Regions from separate parts of the Nostoc sp. UIC 10607 genome, predicted to be linked through region 4. Evidence: predicted binding sites of a transcription regulator. Region 4 holds the regulator's gene; each other region holds the start of a gene.
The links. Region 4 encodes NtcA, which controls nitrogen genes in cyanobacteria. Its sites were predicted from a motif close to TNTGTANNNNNNNNTACANA; they were not measured.
Positions count from the first base shown of each region.

Region 1: a site for NtcA is predicted at 1,686-1,705, ahead of ACEYW6_RS21550 (DUF3120 domain-containing protein). Genes of this name have one in related genera too.
Region 2: a site for NtcA is predicted at 1,282-1,301, ahead of ACEYW6_RS10880 (S-adenosyl-l-methionine hydroxide adenosyltransferase family protein). Genes of this name have one in related genera too.
Region 3: a site for NtcA is predicted at 2,012-2,031, ahead of ACEYW6_RS08490 (DUF3155 domain-containing protein). Genes of this name have one in related genera too.

Region 1 covers NZ_JBIQNW010000028.1:28,166-31,319, forward strand. The annotation lists gene psbU (photosystem II complex extrinsic protein PsbU) at 1-393, opposite strand, end outside; gene ACEYW6_RS21550 (DUF3120 domain-containing protein) at 904-1,683, opposite strand; gene ACEYW6_RS21555 (undecaprenyl-diphosphate phosphatase) at 2,132-2,956, shown strand; gene ACEYW6_RS21560 (TIGR03279 family radical SAM protein) at 3,043-3,154, shown strand, end outside.
Region 2 covers NZ_JBIQNW010000009.1:35,518-38,671, forward strand. The annotation lists gene ACEYW6_RS10860 (cation:proton antiporter) at 1-39, opposite strand, end outside; gene ACEYW6_RS10865 (hypothetical protein) at 550-813, shown strand; gene ACEYW6_RS10870 (hypothetical protein) at 837-968, shown strand; gene ACEYW6_RS10875 (hypothetical protein) at 1,068-1,223, opposite strand; gene ACEYW6_RS10880 (S-adenosyl-l-methionine hydroxide adenosyltransferase family protein) at 1,335-2,138, shown strand; gene ACEYW6_RS10885 (ATP-binding protein) at 2,249-3,154, opposite strand, start outside.
Region 3 covers NZ_JBIQNW010000006.1:231,779-234,932, forward strand. The annotation lists gene ACEYW6_RS08480 (PadR family transcriptional regulator) at 279-626, shown strand; gene ACEYW6_RS08485 (cofactor assembly of complex C subunit B) at 685-1,215, shown strand; gene ACEYW6_RS08490 (DUF3155 domain-containing protein) at 1,666-1,983, opposite strand; gene ACEYW6_RS08495 (ATP-binding protein) at 2,269-3,154, shown strand, end outside.
Region 4 covers NZ_JBIQNW010000073.1:16,468-19,621, reverse strand. The annotation lists gene ACEYW6_RS31435 (DUF3084 domain-containing protein) at 1-1,470, opposite strand, end outside; gene ntcA (global nitrogen regulator NtcA) at 1,640-2,311, opposite strand; gene fabI (enoyl-ACP reductase FabI) at 2,690-3,154, shown strand, end outside.

The DNA.
Region 1 (3,154 bases), on a different contig from region 4:
CTCATTGAAGGCAGGCTCTAGTTCTGTCACCGTGAACTTATCCAAGTTGGCTTGCAGGGTTTGTTTCTGGCGATCGCTCAATCCTGGAAGATCCAATACATCCTCTACTTTTTGGTAGGGAGCATTCGTGATGATTTTCTTCGCCAGGGTGGGATAAAGCCCTGGATACTGTTGAAAAGCTCGGACGTTGGTATTATTCAAATCAATTTTTTTACCAAATTCCGTTCCTAGCTTTGCATCTGCCCGATTTTGCCGCTCAATTGCCAGAATCGGGACTTGAGGAAAAGCAAAACTGTTGAAACTAGCAGCTTGGGCTATCTGAGTTGTTCCCAGCCATCCCCAGCAACTAAGTAACAAACTAAACACTGTTAATAAACGCGCCAATCCTTTCACGATTTTCTACCTCTTTCCATCAAACAGAAATAAAAGTTTTAAGCTAACAGCCGTCAGCAGTCATTAGTCATTAGTCAGAGTGCCAAAGACAAAGGACAAAACCTGATAGCTTAATCAACACAGCAGTCATCAGAAACTAATATACAGCGTATTAATATCCACAATATTTACCGTTACTAGGTTTGACTGTACTTTTGCCAAAAATTTTCATCATGGTAAGAGTGCTTGCATAACTGCAATAGACTTTTATCAATGATCCCGGTAGCATTCCCAGCTAGACGAAATCTTTTCAGGGTAGCTGATTCTACTTCCCAAGCATACACAAAACCGTGCGATGTCTAATACCGAAAACCCTAGCAAAAAGACTTGATGGTGATAGGCTATTATGTAATATTTCTTAACAAATTAATTATCTACAGCATCATTCTTGATGTGCCGTAGACTGGGCTGGAAAAAGTTTCGGTAAGAGAAGCCTACACGATCATTACAACCTCCGGTCTCCTGCCTTCTTCAAGCTGCGATCGCAGCTAACAAAAATAGGCTGTCTACCAAAATTGTGCTTAAAACCGCGCCACTAAAGGCATACCAGTGTCTTTGCTTTAGACCTAAAGGTAAAATCCCGACTGTCAACAAGACTAAGGCGAGAACTATGGCCCAACTTTGTCCCCAAGGCGCTTGTACTTGCATGAGAGCATTTTGCAAGATTTGTGGTGCGCCATCTGCATCTACTCTCATAATTTGCCGCCAATAGGGCATCAAGTCTGCTAAATAAAAATATACGTCGGTTAAGACTGTACCTAGTAAAGAACCTAAATAAAACCAGTTACCTACCTTGCCCCAATTCTTCGCCAAACACCAGCAAGCAAACGGTAATCCTATAGACTCCACTGGCAGATGCCATACAGGTTCCCAACGTAACCAGCCCCAGTAAATCGCTCCTGCTAACCAACTCCAGCTAAATCCTAAGAGCAAATCCCCCCATACATAAGTTGCAGGACGTGACATTAAGGTAAAACTTAGCCACACCCAAAACGCTGCCAGCGCTAAACTGAGACTTGGTAGCGATCGCACTATTGGTGCTTCTACAAATACTGGTACTGTTACTAAAAACACCGCCGCCGCAAACACTAACCAAGTTTGTCGGGCAGAAATAGATAAGGGAAGAGAGGGAGAAGAGGAAAGTGTAGATTCCAATTGCCTGATACCATTCTGCCCAGTATCAGCTAAATCCAACTCGGTATCAATAGAAGGGGTAGAAGCAGTGTAGGAGGACAGTGTATTATTAATCAAAGTTTTTAATATTTGTTACTAAACTTTATCTTATTTAAGATATCACATTTTAAAATCCCCCCCTAGGGCATTGTAATTATACTGAAATTTCAGGGAGTACTGGCGCAAACTAAACAAAACATTCTCCGCCAGACTAATTCCCTAAATTTCCACTACGTATAGAACTCCTCTGTAGTTCCTTGTAAATGAAAGACTACAAAGAGGTGAGGGGTGCAATTTAAAGGTTAAAAAGTCAATAGCATCAGTCCGTTAAATATTAAAGTTTGATGAATTACCAAAATTTCGTTGACTTATTGAGGTGGGTATAAGAACATGGCCAGCGTCTTTGATGATGTTATTAATCAGTAAAGTTGAATTTTCTACAAGATTGGGTGCAGTGGAGAGTATATAAAGCAACATCATCAGCTAAACAATGATGTGTAGAACAAGAAAAAGGTACTAATTACATATGGAGTTTATTCAAGCTTTTATTTTGGGTATTGTCCAAGGTATTACAGAGTTTCTGCCAATTAGCAGCACTGCACATCTTCTGATTGTGACAAAGGTATTTGGTTGGAAAGAGCTAGGTTCTAAAGATTTTGTTGATGCAATTCAATTTGGTAGCGTTATAGCAATTCTGGGATATTTTTGGTCGCTGATTTATAGTATTGTCAAAGGTGGGATCGAAGCACTAAAAGAGAAAGACTGGCAACGTGAAGAATGGAAAATTCTTGTAGGTATTTTAGTAGGAACAATGCCTGCTTTAATTGTCGGTTTTCTTTTGAAAGATATTCTTCCAGAGAGTGCATTAATTATTGCCATTATGTCAATTGTTATGGCGCTTTTACTAGGTTTAGCAGAAAAAATTGGCACTCGCAAGCGAGATTTCAATTCATTGCAAATTCGGGATGGTATTTTAGTTGGATTAGGACAAACTCTTGCTTTAATTCCAGGCGTTTCTCGTTCTGGATCGACGTTGACGACTGCCTTATTTTTAGGATTAGAACGCGATACAGCAGCGAAATTCTCCTTTTTGTTAGGGTTTCCAACTCTTACCATTGCTACGCTGTATAAGAGTTTGAAAATATTCAAGTTATTTCAAGCCCAACAGTTACCAGATAACATTGTTGGACTGTTAATTGTAGGGATTATTTCAACGTTTATTTTTTCCTACCTATCAATTGCATTCTTGATCAAGTACTTACAAACCAAAAACACTTTGGTTTTTGTTTGGTATAGATTAGCATTCGGCAGTGCGATTTTAGCTGCGATCGCAGCAGGTTGGAAAGGATAATTCCATAATAGTCATTAGTCATTGGTCATTAGTCCAAAGTAAATGACTAATGCCCGATGCCCCATACCCTGTTTAGCGAATCCCCCATGACTACCATTAATCCTGCTCGAATTACCAAGGTTCTTCCAGACTCAATAGCCGCAGAGATTGGCTTTGAGGCTGGTGATGCGATCGTTGCTATCAATGGTACACGTCCCC
Region 2 (3,154 bases), on a different contig from region 4:
ACCAATCACAAATAGCTCAATAATATAGATATCTACCATATAGCGATTTATATAAAAATTAGGCGTTACTTTGTAAGCTTAGTTGCAATAGCTTGATGTTAGAAATTACCTATGGACAGATTTTCTTGAATTGTAAATTTGGAATTCACACCCGCTACCAAATTTGATTGAGAATAAGGGAATAAATAAATGTGGCGTTGGCTTTTCCCGCCTTCTCTACGAGATGCTCCGTGAACGGCATCGCGCTTTGATAAAGAGTTGTTGGTATATAAGTTGGTATATAAGTAGAACGAAATGACTTTACGAAGCGGTTTGATTATTCCCCTCTGAATTAAAACACAGCCCCTAAAAAAATGGGATGTAGCACAAGAATATGGCTAACGCTCACTTGTGCGCTCCTAGTAATGGTCTGTATCCCCCAGTTTTTCACTCAGATATCACCCATTTTAGTACAAATATACTATAATAAAGATAGCGTCCACAAAGCCTAGTTAAATGCATAACGGCTCTGTGAAAACCTTCTGGAAGATGGATTCAAGGGTTAGTTCGATGATGAAGCATTACATTCTCAACCTCAATCCGACTGCCAAGCATGAATGGGATCGGTGTATTTTACGTGACCCGCTGACTGCTAAACGCCCAGACATTGCTAAATTAATTGCTGAAGCGGTTGGTGCTGATACAGGCAGTTATCTGGTGAGCGTGAATATCGAAGTTCAAGTTTTAGAACAGGCCGCAGTACCTCAAGCCGAACAACTCTCACTTTCATTTCCAGAGGTGAGTCTACCGTCACAGCTACGGGAAGTGGCTTGAGCTAGTGTCCAAAAACTGTATTTTTGAATACAGTTTTTAGACAACAGTCAACTAAAGGAGGTGTATACTCCAGAGCGATCGCAAAACTCTTCGGTCTGGTGACATTTGGTTATCGCCGCGATCACAGTTTTGTTTTCTATATGCAACTGGGTTAGTTAAAACGTTGTAAGAGAGAAATTACTAAAAAACCTCCTAAAAACAAAAAACCCGCTATAGCGGGTTACACAACAAACTAAGAACAATGAAAACTTGATTTAGCTGGAATACCTCATTTCAGCTTCTAGTTGACGAATCAGTTGTTCGTCGCCCTTTGCTCTGGCTACTTGCAAGCGATGCTCTAGGCTTTTTTGAATATTCTCTCTGTGAGTTTCTTGTGCTTTCCTGACACTTTGTAGTCTACCTTGATTCATAATGATTACCTTCTTTAATTTTTTGCTTTATGTCTGGTATTCTTAACATAGCATATATTTTGTAGCTGTTGCTACAGAAATTTCTGAATTAATGTAGATTTTAGCAAAAATATGTCTAAAAAGCAGATAGGTCAACAACCACTCGTGACTTTACTGAGTGATTTCGGCGATCGCGATGTTTATGTAGGCATAATGAAGGGTGTCATAGCCCAAATTAACCCCAGACTGACGGTGGTAGACTTAACGCACCAAATTCCACCGCAAGACATAGCCGCAGCCAGGTTTTCCCTGATGAATGCTTGTCCCTATTTCCCCGTTGGCACAGTGCATGTGGCAGTAGTAGATCCGGGTGTGGGAAGCAAGCGACGAGCGATCGCAGTAGAATTTGCTCAAGGGTTTTTGGTAGGCCCAGATAATGGTATCTTTAGCGGGGTACTTAGTCAAAGTCCTGCGATCGCAGCCGTCGAACTCACAAATCTTAACTATTGGCAAACTCCTCAACCAAGCAAAACTTTTCACGGTAGAGATATCTTTGCACCAGTGGGAGCTAATCTTGCTAGTGGTGTCTCCCTCAAACAGCTAGGACAAGAAATTGAGCCAGCAAGTTTGGTAAAACTGGATATAGGCGAGTGTAAGCAAACAACCACTGGTGTAGTGGGTTGCATTCAATATATTGACCACTTTGGCAACTTAGTGAGCAACATTGCAGGGAGTTACGTACAAGGCAAAACTTGGTCTGTGCAGGCTGCGGGGTTGAGTATACCAGGCTGTGAAACTTACAGTGATGTTAACGTGGGAGATATAATAGCTTTAGTTGGCAGTCACGGCTGGATAGAAATTGCCATTAATAGCGGCAATGCCCACTCACAGTTGCACCTAGATTGGCAAGAACCGCTTCAAGTTCTGCTAACGTGAACCACTCACACTGACTACAACTCTTCACTTACAGCAGCTTGCTTTTTAAGTAAGGTACAAAACGCAGGACTCACGCATCACATATAAAGAGTTTCTGCCTCCTGCCTCTTTCACATCCACCCCCCAACTTCCGCCTCAGTTAAAGGCTTCTCTAATTTGGTATATTCTGTCTGAGCAGCCCGCAACACGTGTTTCATCTGCACTGGTTCCCCAGCATCGGCAGCGAGGAAAGCTGCATTTAAGGCTATGTTACGGATATTACCCCCAGCGACATTAAGTCGTGCTAGTTGCAGAGCATCTAAATCTGCGGTTGGTGTGTCGGTTGGAAAGACGCGTCGCCAAATCTCGGCTCGTTGCGTTGTATCCGGGAAGGGGAACTGCACTACAAAGCGAATGCGCCGCAGAAAGGCTGTATCAATTGCACTCTTCAAGTTCGTAGTCAGGACTGCTAAACCTGGGTAGCTTTCCATCCGTTGCAATAGGTAGCTAACTTCGATGTTTGCGTAGCGATCGCGGGCATCTTTAACCTCACTCCGTTTGCCAAATAAAGCGTCAGCTTCATCAAATAACAAAATTACCCCGCCTTGTTCAGCAGCATCAAATACCCGGCGCAAATTCTTCTCTGTCTCGCCAATATATTTGCTGACTACCGACGATAAATCAATGCGATAAAGGTCGAGGCGCAATTTATGGGCCAGCACTTCTGCTCCCAAGGTTTTACCAGTGCCGCTAGCACCTGCAAATAAAGCGCTGATTCCCAATCCTCGCGCACTCTTCGCAGCAAACCCCCAATTGTTATATACAGTACTCCGTTGACGCACATGAGCTGCAATTTCCCGGAGAACTTGTTTCTGTGCCTCTGGTAATACTAAGTCCTCCCAATCACCAGATGGCTCAATTCGCTGGGCGAGTTCATCCAAGCGCGGACGTGCTTGCACACGGCAGGCATCCCATAAAATGCTAGTGATATCGTTTTCCGGTGTTTGTGCTAACTGCCCTATAGCTTCTGCACAAGC
Region 3 (3,154 bases), on a different contig from region 4:
GCTCGGCATCACTTAACACCAAGATAGTGACTTCGCCACGCTCTGTTCGCTCCTCACCACACCATATCGAGCTTGGGTAGGGGTACAGTATTTTGTGCCCCTAAAACTCGCAAACTCGTCCCACAACTTCACAGGCGTGGGTAATTATTTGGTATTTACGCAATGGATATCTAGTCTAAGTAGGTTTATATACGTTACTCACTTAGCAGTAGCACTGTATACTGACTACAAGGATTGTAGACCGTACCCTAAGGCATTTTTTTAGCCATTCACTAACCATGAAACTTGAGGATATATATCAATTCTTTGAGAATCCTCCGCCAACTTACCTTTGTCAGGAAGTAGCAGTTTGTTACATACTGTCTGTTTTGTTACAAGGTGAATCTTACGGAACCGAGTTGATTGAGCAATTAGAAACTGAATATCCCACCTCTAGGCTTTCGGATACCGTACTTTATAGTGCAATCAAATTTCTGGAAGACCAAAAGGCAATCACTGGATATTGGAAGAAACTGGAAGGACGAGGACGCCCCAGGCGGATGTACCAAGTTTCTCCAGAGTGGCAAGTTCAAGCGCAGGATTTAGCTTTTCTTTGGCAAGATTACATCAACAGGAGGACAAAGTAACGAATAATTGATATTGATAATGAATAAGTCTCCTCCAGTCAAACAGTAACAATTAGTTATGGATACTGCTATTCTGCCATCTACGTTCCTGCTAACCTTGTTGTTATCGGTTGGGCTGTTTTTCTTTATTCGTGCCTCGACTAAAGACCGCATAGAAACAGCGCAAATGGTATCTGAGCAAGACGAAGCTGCTTTAATGTCTCAATTAAAAGATTATTTTCGCTCGCGGTCTTACCGAGTGGCAGCGGTAGACCGAGAACAAAACAAAGTGACTTTTGAAGGTAATGTTCGCCCCAGTTGGTTCTTAGCTATATTTTTAACTCTGCTGGCAGCTACTGGTATTATTTGTCTATCTCTGGTCGTATACCTGCTTTTTCCTAAGCTCAGTAGCTTTATTTTGGCTATGGTACTGCTGTCGCCTTTAAGTGGTCTATTTTATTGGAAAAAATCTGGAAGACTTGAGAAGGTGTCGCTCAAAGTAGAAACAACTCAGAGCGAACAAACCTCCTCAAGTAAGATCACTGTAGTTGGCCATCGAGATGAACTTAGTGAGTTACAGAGGACTCTACATCTCAAGGCTGTTGAATAATTGTTGGTTTTTATGACCATCTATTAACTATGATATGCAGACTTCTGACCTGACCTACTCTTTAGGCAATGGAAAGTAGGAAGGAGGAAATCAAGACTTCTGCTTTGTCAGTTTTCCCCACAACTTTTGTCGTGGGGAAAAATTTAAATTCATTAACTTAAATTCGTTGACAGAGCTTGGTTAACAATTTACGGCATAAGAGCGCAACTTCACTAGCGCTTTTGGATGCGCTTGGCTCTATACCCACTCCCTTCTGCATCATCAAAATAGTATCAACCCATGCAACATAGCGTGGTTTGAGACAAGTTGACTTTCCAACTACCTGGACTAGCCTTAAAAAGCAAATCAGCTCCAAACTAAAAAAAAATTAAATTCTGCATAAACTTAGCAATTTTGCCAGTTAATGTTAGTCAGGAGCCACATTCAATGCGTAAGATGACCATTTATAGTTCACCGACTAGCTAAAGCAAGAGGTTCTTGACCTGGCGAAGGTTCTAACACCCTCAAGCTAGGAAACAAGAAATGATTTTCCTCTACGTATTGAGCACCAAACAGTCCCTTTTCTGCCCAGAAATAACGGTCTGTGGTGTGTTCATTTCGCTTTACGAGTAGCAAAGCCGGTGGCAAAATACCTTCAGCTTGAATGAATCTTCTCGCTGCTGTCACAGGCTTTTCTTCGCCACTTTCGATGCTATATTGAGGCACATGTTCCAAAATGCGTCGTCCTTCCTGACGACGACGACTCTTCCTTTTGCGTCTCCTTGCCAATCTATTGTCCTCCTCTTTCAAGCTATAGATTGTAGTGATAGCTACAAAATCCGTCGTCATTATATAAGTTCTAGTTCAAAATATCAATAGTTTTTAACCTTTTAATGTAAGAAAATTAATATCTTTGGAGATAGGGAAAAGAAAATCACCAAAGGATATAATCCCTTGGTACAAACCATCGCTAAGAAAATTTTAGTTAAGCTTTATTAAATGAGTGAGGTAAAAATTAAGTATCCTCTCTTACATCATGCCTCAAAATCTGTAATCTTGAGCAAGAGCTAAAAAATGTTAATGTCTGCCAGTTCCGATTTTCTTGCTCTATGTCGAGAGCAAATAGCGCTGCTAACCCAAGGGCTGGGAGCAACTTTAAGTATTGTGTACCTGACACAAGAATTGGTAGAGACTCCCTCAGGTGAGGCAAAACTGATTCCTGTAGTGATTTACCCGGAAACAGCATTATTACCGCCAGGGAAGGAGACTGCTGAAGCGACTGTACACAATCAACTTCAAGTTGGAAATGTGTTTATATTACCTAATCATCAGAGAAGGTTATTGACAACAGGATCAGAATCTCCAACCTCGTCACCAGAGTCTGAGATCCCAAATGCATCTCAACCCCATCTAAAAGAAGAATACTTACTTAGTGGTAATCAAATTGTTTTACCTCTGATTTATGAGGGTGTGATGATGGGGTTACTGGTGACAGGTAGGGAAGACCGGGCATGGAATGAACATGAGGAAAGTCAGATTCAACGGATAGCCCAAACATTAGCGATCGCTTGTATTTTAGATCAGCGGCGAGCATGGTTTGAGCAGCAGTTGCATGAACAACAAATTCTCCAAGAAAAACAACGGGATTTGCTGGATAACCTGTTGCATCAGTTTCGTAACCCCTTAACAGCGTTGCGGACTTTTGGCAAACTGCTATTGAAACGACTCAGCCCAGCAGACGCTAACCGGGATGTAGCAACTAGTATTGTGCGGGAAAGCGATCGCCTCCAAGAATTGCTGCAACAATTTGATCAAGTAATTGACTTGACAGAGGCAGATTTAGCACCACTACATCTCCCTGAACATGAAGTATTTGTAGAAGCAACTATCCAAAAAGATGCTAAACCGCCGCTACTATTACCGGGAACGGGAGATAAAGCAGTTGACTGCTCGTTAGCAG
Region 4 (3,154 bases):
TCCGTTGACTATTGCCACTAATCTTACTCTCAAGGGTCCAGCTGTATAAGTGTCCTCTGCTGCGATCGCTTTGATCTCCAAGGGTTGATTATACTGTCTTAATTGATTGACAAAGCGTAAAAAAGTCCCGTCTACTTGGACATTTTCGACAATTCCGGCGTTACGGGCCCGAAATTGGGAAGCAGAAATCAGTATTTCCAACCGCTGCTGTAACTGATAGGATGTCATGGTTTTGGAATCGGTAGTAGTTGTGGCTAGCACCGCGCCTCCCGAAAAAACCAATTGATTCCGGGCTGTATCGGCGAAAAATTCTATCTGCTTTTCTCCTCTGACATAATTACCAGCGGAAAAAATTCGCACCACGTATTCTTGACCATCCTCAATCTGCTTGCTCAATTTCTCAACCCTCTCCTGAGTGAAGCGTATTAGCTCTGCATTTGCAGGATTTGCACCAGGTTCACTCAATTCCAGGTTGGCGTTGCGATTGGCTTCTTGTAAAAGTTGTACCACTGCCTGACGGGCAGCATTCGGTTGGGTCACACGAACTACACCAGCAGACAGAACTTGACCGCGAACTAAAGCTAGCTTACCCAGACGCAGGTCGCGGTAGGACTGATAATATTTTTCTAACCTTGCAACTTCCAGTTCTAGTTGCTCCTGTTGTCCTTCCAATTCTTTGAGGCGAGATTCCCGTTTGGCAATTACTTGCTCTCGCGCTGCAACTTCTAGATTACGCTTTTGAATTAGTTGATCCAGTTGGGCGATTTTTCGATCGCGCTGTTCTACAGCTTCTTGGCGGTTAGCGAGTTCGCGATCGCGTTTTTCAATAGCTGCTTTGGCTTCATCAATAGCTTTTTTAGCTTCAGCGTAAAGTCTTTGACGTTCTGTCTTCAGTAGTTCAACTGCCGCCTGTAGCTCCTTTCTCTGATTGTAAACGCTTTGCAATTCAGCTATAGCTTTTTGGTACTGAGTTACAACTTGTTCTAGCTGACCTTGAGTGCGTTGGAGTTGAGTTTGAGTTTGGGCTTGTTGACTAATGGTGCGGTTCAATTGAGCTTGTGTTTGGCGTTGTTTGGCATTCGCCGCCTGCAAAGATTGATTGATTACCTGCAATTCTTGTTGTGCTTTTGCTTGGGCAATTCTTGCTTGATTTAGCTCACTCTCTACCTGACTTTTCTGAGCTTCTGCGGTTTTTAGCTGTTCCCGCTTCTGCCTGAGGTCTGTTTGAATATCTTCTAATTCAAAGACTCCTTTTCGCAAGCCTTCGTCGGCAGCGAATAAAATTCCTAAGGTTGATGCTGAAATCAAACCGCCCGTAAAAATAGTTACCAGTACAGCAGTATTTTTCGGACGAAGGTTAAAAAGTGAGAGGCGGGCTTTGCCAACTCGTGTGCCGATGCGATCGCCCACGGTTGCAATTACGCCTCCCAAGATTAAAATTGCTGCGATGAGGATGTATCCGGTGGTCATCTTTAGCTACCGAAATCCTTCCAGATACAGCCTACTACTTTTAAGCATTGTCTGGAAAGAAGTGGAAATTGGCAATAGCTGAAATTACTCAATTTTTAGATTTACCTCTAGCTATTGGTGTCATTTTTGAAAATAGAACACGCGCCGATTCCCCTTTCTCCAATTGCATTTATGTGAATTGCCTACTTAAGGTAACAGGTTTATGCACAGTAATCTTCTTTTTGTGGATAGAAATCATCTTTTTTTCACGCAAATCCCCTAGTAGCCTAGTAACAGTAACACGAGTCGAACCAATTGCTTCTGCGATCGCTTGATGAGATAACTTCAGATCAATTGTGATCCCATCTGCACAAGGAACGCCAAAATCCCGACAAAGAATTAGCAAAAAACTCACCAACCGAGAACCCATATCTCGGTGAGCGAGAGTTTCAATCATCATCTCCGTTTGTAAAATGCGCGAAGACAGACCTCGCAGCATTAACATTGATAATTCTGGATTTTCCTTGAGTGCTTGCTCCACTTGTTCAATTGGTGCTGACAGTAATTCCACAGGGGTAAATGCAACCGCATGGTAAAACCTATCCGACTTATTTCCCGTCAGCAATGACAAAACACCAAAAACACTATTTTCCCGTAGCAACGCTACCGTTATTTCCTCTCCTGCCTCGTACACCCTGGAAAGTTTAACAGCACCTTTCAAAAGAAAATAAACTCGTTCGGCAGGATCGCCAGGAAAAAAGATCGTTTTATTGCGTTCAAACGTTTCCACAACTGGCGGAAACGCCCCGGTCGCCATCTGACGAAATACATTTGCTAGGGCTTTATCTTGTGTCACGATCATCTCCCTTCCCCTACCCAATGCCGGAAAAACAAAAACTGATTACCTAAGAATACACCCGAAAAATGAATATAGCACCGTCAACCTTTTTGTACTTTCCTATACTCAAACTAATCTCTTCATAACTCTTTGTTTATAATGATACATAATTGTTGATCCTTTCAGCTACTAATTGTTGATAAGTACTTCCAATAGCTGCATTCAAAAGGTTTTTTGAAGAACAAATAAAGTTATTTTGAGAATATCTTTAGAAAAAATCAAGATTTTTGTCACAGCAAACACTCTTACCAATATTCATTTTTGCAAATCCTGTGTAAAACAAAGACAAACTAGCCTCAGATTCTAGTATGCTCCTAATGATCGATCGCATTAACAATTTCTATGCTGAATCTGACTGGAAAAAATGCTCTTGTTACAGGTATTGCCAATAACCGCTCGATCGCCTGGGGCATCGCCCAACAGCTCCATAAAGCCGGAGCAAACCTGGGTATTACCTACCTGCCGGATGAACGCGGCAAAATGGAGAAAAAAGTTGCGGAGTTGGTAGAACCCCTCAACCCCAGCTTATTTCTTCCCTGTAATGTCCAAAATGATGAACAGATTCAATCTACCTTTGAAACAATCCGCAATCAGTGGGGAAAGCTAGACATCCTCATCCATTGTCTTGCCTTTGCTAGCAAAGACGATTTGAGTGGAGATTTTAGCCAAACCTCTCGTTCTGGCTTCAACACCGCCTTAGAAATTAGTACCTACTCGCTGGTGCAGTTAAGTGGTGCAGCTAAACCTTTGATGACAGAGGGAGGTAGTATCGTCACCCTGACATATTTAGGTGGTGTTAGAGCAATC